Regions from separate parts of the Paenibacillus sp. FSL P2-0136 genome, predicted to be linked through region 2. Evidence: a T-box and tRNA genes for the amino acid it is inferred to sense, from the RefSeq annotation. Region 2 holds a T-box; the other holds one or more tRNA genes.
What was found. A T-box is a leader RNA that pairs with one kind of tRNA and senses whether it is charged. The one in region 2 lies ahead of NYE26_RS10920 (tryptophan--tRNA ligase), so its partner is inferred to be a tRNA-Trp.
Positions count from the first base shown of each region.

Region 1 (3,384 bases), 3.5 Mb from region 2:
CAGAACGTCGTGAGACAGTTCGGTCCCTATCTGTCGTGGGCGCAGGAAATTTGAGAGGAGCTGTCCTTAGTACGAGAGGACCGGGATGGACGTACCGCTGGTGCATCAGTTGTTCCGCCAGGAGCATGGCTGAGTAGCTACGTACGGACGGGATAAGCGCTGAAAGCATCTAAGCGTGAAGCCCCCCTCAAGATGAGATTTCCCAATTAGTAAGACCCCTTGAAGACGACGAGGTAGATAGGTTGGAGGTGGAAGTGCAGCAATGCATGGAGCTGACCAATACTAATCGGTCGAGGGCTTATCCAAATTTCTAACACGCAGATTCGTTTCGGATTCAGTTTTCAGGCGATCAAGCCTGATATGTATATTCCCTGATAGCTCAGTTGGTAGAGCACTCGACTGTTAATCGAGTTGTCACAGGTTCGAGTCCTGTTCGGGGAGCCATATGGAGAGGTGTCCGAGTTTGGCCGAAGGAGCACGATTGGAAATCGTGTAGGCGCCACAAGCGTCTCGAGGGTTCGAATCCCTCTCTCTCCGTAGCAATACTTCTTTGATAGGGATGAGAACCCTCAGTGGTTCGTTGGAGCATAGGCATCGTTAGCACTGCTTCGCAATCTCGTAACGAAGTGAAGAGTATCCCTCTCTCTCCGTAGCAATACTTTTTACACAGCATGGCTCGTTGGTCAAGGGGTTAAGACACCTCCCTTTCACGGAGGTAACATGGGTTCGAATCCCATACGAGTCACCATTTTTTTGGAACTGATACATGGAGGCTTAGCTCAGCTGGGAGAGCATCTGCCTTACAAGCAGAGGGTCGGGGGTTCGAACCCCTCAGCCTCCACCATCTATCTTAACCGAATAGATTTTGTTCAATGACGCGGGGTGGAGCAGCCCGGTAGCTCGTCGGGCTCATAACCCGAAGGCCGCAGGTTCAAATCCTGCCCCCGCAACCAATTTGGAACCGTGGTGTAGTTGGCCTAACATGCCTGCCTGTCACGCAGGAGATCGCGGGTTCGAATCCCGTCGGTTCCGCCATCTTTACAAAATTACTTTTATGGCTCGGTAGCTCAGTCGGTAGAGCAAAGGACTGAAAATCCTTGTGTCGGGGGTTCGATTCCCTCCCGCGCCACCATACACAACTTAATATGCCGGTGTAGCTCAATTGGTAGAGCAACTGACTTGTAATCAGTAGGTTGGGGGTTCAAGTCCTCTCGCCGGCACCATACCGTGGAGGCTTAGCGAAGTGGCCAAACGCATCAGACTGTAAATCTGCTCACGTACGTGTTCGGTGGTTCGAATCCATCAGCCTCCACCATTTTTTAGGGGCATAGTTTAAAGGTAGAACAACGGTCTCCAAAACCGTTGGTGTGGGTTCAATTCCTGCTGCCCCTGCCAAGTAATTTCATATAAAAGAATCATATGGCGACCGTGGCGAAGGGGTTAACGCACCGGATTGTGGTTCCGGCATTCGTGGGTTCGAGACCCATCGGTCGCCCCATTTCTTTTATAAGAATTACATAGCAATACAACTTAAAAGCTTCACATGGCGACCGTGGCGAAGGGGTTAACGCACCGGATTGTGGTTCCGGCATTCGTGGGTTCGAGACCCATCGGTCGCCCCATTTTCTTTTAAAAAATATATTGGGGATTAGCCAAGCGGTAAGGCAACGGACTTTGACTCCGTCATTCATAGGTTCGATTCCTATATCCCCAGCCATTATATGCGGACGTGGCTCAGCGGTAGAGCATCGCCTTGCCAAGGCGAGGGTCGCGGGTTCGATTCCCGTCGTCCGCTCCATTTCATGTGGTGCCATAGCCAAGTGGTAAGGCAAAGCTCTGCAAAAGCTTTATCCCCAGTTCAAATCTGGGTGGCACCTCCATTATTTTTTTCTGGAATTTATATATGTGTACGCCGGCGTGGCGGAATGGCAGACGCGCTCGACTCAAAATCGAGTGGGAAACCGTGGAGGTTCGAGTCCTCTCGCCGGTATTATTTTTAGTAAGAACAGCCCATTAGATTTTTCATCTAATGGGCTGTTCTTATTTTTCTGGATCATTTCCCTACCGCAAAAGTTCCTCCAGTCGCCAGCTCCGCCGGCCGGTCAAGGATAACCAGCGCCACCGGAGTTCCTTGGCTTCGATCCTAGCAAGACAACACTGCGTGATTTTAGTTTATCCCGAATTACTACACGGTAATGTCTCCGCACCAGCGAATGATTCCTTCTTTTATGGTTTGAATTGGATTTGGATCGGATAGAGAAATCGCCCAGGCAATATGTCCATCCGGCCGAATAAGCGCCGTGTGGACGTCGTTCCAATCCGCCTCAGCCTCAGCTAAAGAGGCATGTACAACTTGAAGGTTGCTATACGTTTCCCATTGACCGCTATTCTGTTCATTAGAATGGAAATGCAACAGAAGAAAAGTACCTTTGTGCAGGAGTGGATAGGAGTTAATTAATTGCCCGTCTTTCAGCTTTAAGCTTAGATCTTTGAAACGTTTCCCGTTTAAAGGATGGGAACGCGCTTCGGCGTCGGGTGCATAATGTACGTCCAGGGCGGAAATTTGTGCAGCGATTTGATAATTAGCCTCCGGTATTTGAATCAGATTAGCCAGCATGCTTCGCAGTTCCGTGATGAGAGGCGTCACGTCCAGAAGCAGGGTTTGGACCTCGGTATTCCGGAGCAAGGCCGTATTCCATGGAAAACGTTCGGCATGATAACTGTCTAATAGCCAGTCTGGAGCCCAGCCTTTGATTGCTCCTGCAAGCTTCCAGCCTAGGTTCATCGCTTCTTGTAAGCCGACGTTCATTCCCTGTCCACCAGCGGGAAAATGAATGTGCGCCGAATCTCCCGCCAAGAACAATCGACCATTCCGATAGCGTCCCGCTTGCCGTGTAGCATTTCCAAATCGGGACATCCATTTCACATCGTTCAATCCCAGGTCGCTTCCGGTCGTACGGATGAGCGATGAACGAAACTCTTCCAATGTAACGCTCTCATCCTTGGAGACGTTACGTCTCTCCATATCGATCATCAAGACTCGATAAATATGATCATGTATTGGAATGATGCTGACCAATCCTTGTTCTGTAATTCGGGATATGACACTCATAGGAGCCAAATCAGATAGAACGGCATCCCCCAGAATAGCCGTGAAGGTCGCATCTGTACCTTCAAAGGATATATTTGCGTGTTTGCGAACCAAGCTTCTGGCTCCATCCGTACCTACCACATAAGCTGATCTTAACGTTGTTTCTCCATGCGGTCCCGCGATCTTAACGTTGACCCCATTCTCATCCTGATGCACAGACAGAGCCTCAACCTCTCTCAAGACCTCCGCGCCAAGACTAAGAGTCCAGTCCTCCAGCACCTTCTCCGTCTCAC
Region 1 is NZ_CP150244.1:6,144,676-6,148,059, reverse strand. It holds rRNA gene NYE26_RS26140 (23S ribosomal RNA) at 1-306, shown strand, start outside; tRNA gene NYE26_RS26135 (tRNA-Asn) at 369-444, shown strand; tRNA gene NYE26_RS26130 (tRNA-Ser) at 448-537, shown strand; tRNA gene NYE26_RS26125 (tRNA-Glu) at 674-748, shown strand; tRNA gene NYE26_RS26120 (tRNA-Val) at 769-844, shown strand; tRNA gene NYE26_RS26115 (tRNA-Met) at 877-953, shown strand; tRNA gene NYE26_RS26110 (tRNA-Asp) at 958-1,035, shown strand; tRNA gene NYE26_RS26105 (tRNA-Phe) at 1,057-1,132, shown strand; tRNA gene NYE26_RS26100 (tRNA-Thr) at 1,148-1,223, shown strand; tRNA gene NYE26_RS26095 (tRNA-Tyr) at 1,230-1,315, shown strand; tRNA gene NYE26_RS26090 (tRNA-Trp) at 1,322-1,395, shown strand; tRNA gene NYE26_RS26085 (tRNA-His) at 1,423-1,498, shown strand; tRNA gene NYE26_RS26080 (tRNA-His) at 1,547-1,622, shown strand; tRNA gene NYE26_RS26075 (tRNA-Gln) at 1,643-1,717, shown strand; tRNA gene NYE26_RS26070 (tRNA-Gly) at 1,724-1,798, shown strand; tRNA gene NYE26_RS26065 (tRNA-Cys) at 1,807-1,880, shown strand; tRNA gene NYE26_RS26060 (tRNA-Leu) at 1,912-1,990, shown strand; gene NYE26_RS26055 (monooxygenase) at 2,186-3,384, opposite strand, start outside.
Region 1: it encodes a tRNA-Trp, which carries the amino acid that the T-box ahead of NYE26_RS10920 (tryptophan--tRNA ligase) is inferred to sense. The anticodon was not compared.

Region 2 (3,384 bases):
CGCTGCAGGCGAATTCAGCATTCAAGGCCTTGTATCTAAAGGAGCTGCGGCGTTATTTCAGCTCGGTCAATTATGTGCTGAACACAGGGATCGGGATGGTGCTGCTCCTGATGATGTCCATTTCCTTATTATTCGTCAGCTCAGAGCAGCTGGGAACTATACTTGACATCCCGCAGCTGTCGGACTCCCTAAGTACGCTGAGTCCGCTGGTGATCTCTCTATTCGTTGTTCTGAGCTGTACGACAGCCTGCTCTATTTCGCTGGAAGGCAATCATCTGTGGATCTTGACCAGCTCCCCCGTGCCCAAACCGGCAATTGTATTCAGCAAGGTGGCGGTGAATCTCACTATTACGTTACCGGTTACAGCCGTAAGCTGGGGGCTGCTGGTCTATACCCTGCGTGCCGGGTTGACGGAGAGTATATTGATGCTGGCCGTTCCGGTAATCTATGCCTGCTATTCTGCGCTGCTGGGCGTTATGGTGAACCTGAAGCTGCCCAAGCTGGACTGGACCAGTGAAGTTGCGGCCATCAAGCAGAGTGCGTCGGTGCTGGTAACGATGGTTATCGGCGTTCTCACGCTGGCTGTTCCCGCCGTACTGTTCATGCTTCTTCCTGGGGTGGGCGGAAATCTCATCCTGCTGGGATACTGCATTCTAATGGCAGCGGTCTGCGCCGGCATGTACAGATATATACAGATCAACGGGGAACGGTTATTTCAGAAGCTGTAGCTGCTGAAGAAACCACGCTTGGAACGGAAAGAGACCTGACCTGTTCCAAGAGTGGTTTCTTTGTGTATTCAAAGACAAACAAATGATCACCACTGTCTTAAAACCGGTCTACGCATAACGTCCTATCCTCGATTTAACCTTCTTGAGCAACGGTCCCGCCAGGGCTCTTGCCTTCCGGGCGCCTTCACTCAAGATTGTGTCGATCTGCTCTGGCTCTGCCATGAGATCATAGTATTTCTTCCGTGGCTCCTCCAGAGCAGCATTAACTACCTGGAATAGCTCATGCTTGGCCTCACCCCAGCTAATGCCACTTAGATATTTGTCTCTTAACTCCTGCACTTGAGTGGGCGTCGCAAATTCTTTATACAACAAGAAAATATTAGAGGTCTCCGGGTCTTTCGGTTCCTGCGGAAGTGTAGAGTCAGTTTTGATTTTGCTGATCAGCTTCTTCAGGTTCTCTGCCGTTTCGAAAAGCGGAATCGTATTGTTATAGCTTTTGCTCATTTTCCTCCCGTCAAGACCAGGAATCACCGCTGTGCTCTCATCGACAATATAGTCAGGCAACTTGAACGTATCTCCATAAACCCGGTTGAAGCTTTCGGCGATATCTCTGGCGATCTCCACATGCTGAATCTGGTCTTTACCGACAGGGACCTTGTCTGATTGGAACAGCAGAATGTCCGCAGCCATCAGAATCGGATAGGTGAACAGGCCCATATTAACACCAGTATCCGCATCCACGCCCAGTTGTTCATTTTGATCTTGGATCGCTTTGTAGGCATGCGCACGGTTCATCAGTCCTTTGGACGTCAGGCAGGCTAGAATCCAGCTCAGCTCGAAGACCTCCGGCACATCAGATTGTCTATAGAAAATCACCCGGTCCGGGTCGAGTCCGAGTGCCAGCCAAGTGGCTGCGATACTGTAAGACAGATCACTGAACTCGTCTCTATTCTGTATAAAATTTAACCCATGGTAGTCGGCAATGAAGTAGAGTGAAGTGCAATCACTGGCCCCGGCGATTTGCAGTGCAGGCTTGATTGCTCCGATGTAGTTCCCCAGATGGACTTTGCCCGTAGGTTTAATTCCTGTTAATACAATGTCATTACTCATATTATCCCTCCGTCTATAAAATCAAAAAGGGGTCTTCTCATCCTGAAAAGGACGAGAAAACCCCGTGGTGCCACCTTAGTTAGTCCGAACGGTGATCCGGACCGCTTGAACGTATCGAAACCTCACTATAGGTTTGAATACGCGTCTCTTGTAACGACGAGACTTTCGCCAAAGCCTACTTCCTGAAGGTTCGGTTTGGATGCTCAGAAGCCCACTTCGGCATATTCCCTACACTGATTCGCACCTACCATCAGCTCTCTGAAGTATTCGTTATGCGTACTCTCTTCGTCATTGCAAAGTTATATAATATTGAATTAGTGTATTTATACAGTACTTTCTGGAGAATGTCAAACTTTAGTTCGCGTAGGGTTAGGAGTGAGTCCATGCAGACCATACGAGCAAAGCTGGAGGAGCATACGGCAGTAATCCAAATTCCTCCTTGAAGTTGCCGCTGCGTCAAGTGATAGGATAGGGATGTGATCACAGGAAGGAGGGAGAAATGAACAGGACGGTTGTTAGCATACAGCAATTGTCGGAGCAACTCGGGCTGACGAGCCGCACCTTGCGGCACTGGGAAGCAGAAGGATTGTTTCAGAGTAAGAGAGAGGTATCTTCCGGCTGGCGTACCTACGATGAACATGCGCTTAAGTGTATCAGGATCACAGCGCTGCTGCGGAGAATGGATATCCCGATCAGAGAAATACAGGCTGTCTTGGATAAAAGTTCTGTGCCTGTGCTTAAGCAGGTTATACAGAACAGGATACTTGCTCTACAGGTGCACCAGGAAGAACTAGAACAGATGGGACAGCAATTACATCAGGTACTCGATTACCTGAATACTTCCAATAAGAGAACCTTCATTCAGGAGGAACTGCTTAGCGAAATGGAGAATGTCTTTATGAGTAATGTAACCGGACAGTCCACATTTAAAGTGATTACACTGCCAACTATGAGGGTAGCCTTTCATATCGTGGTAGACGTTTCTCCGGAAGACAAAGCGATGGGTCCTATCATGGATTGGTTGGAATCCGCAAATCTCTTGGGCACGGCGAGGTTATTCGGCGGGAATATGAAGCCTATGCCAAGTAGTGCAGGTAAACCCTATGGCTATGGAATGTGTGCGACAATTCCCGAAGGAATCAGCGTCCCCGAGCCTTTCGAGGAAATGATCCTGCCCGGCGGGCTATATGCCAAGCTGGACAGCAGTGAAGACATTGGAGGTTCCTGGAAGATGCTGATGGATCAATTAGCCCATAGCCCAAAGTACCGCTCTGACCGCAGCAGACTCTGTCTGGAAGAACATATCCGCAATGACAGCCCTGCGGGCGGTGGAAATTTGTATGACTTGAGTTTACTGGAACCTGTAGTGTTGAAGTGAAAGTAACTATACACAAGAAAAGAAGGGAAGTAAATGAACATTGAGTTCAGTAAAATCAGCCAGTTTGAACGGGGAACATTGCTTGAACTATTGAAGGATGCTTATTCCTTCGACCGCAGGTATGAGCAGAACTGTCTGGAGGATTGGCAGGAGTTCGACCACTTTTTC
Region 2 is NZ_CP150244.1:2,670,885-2,674,268, forward strand. It holds gene NYE26_RS10915 (hypothetical protein) at 1-728, shown strand, start outside; gene NYE26_RS10920 (tryptophan--tRNA ligase) at 837-1,838, opposite strand; T-box leader at 1,883-2,139, opposite strand; gene NYE26_RS10925 (MerR family transcriptional regulator) at 2,338-3,216, shown strand; gene NYE26_RS10930 (GNAT family N-acetyltransferase) at 3,250-3,384, shown strand, end outside.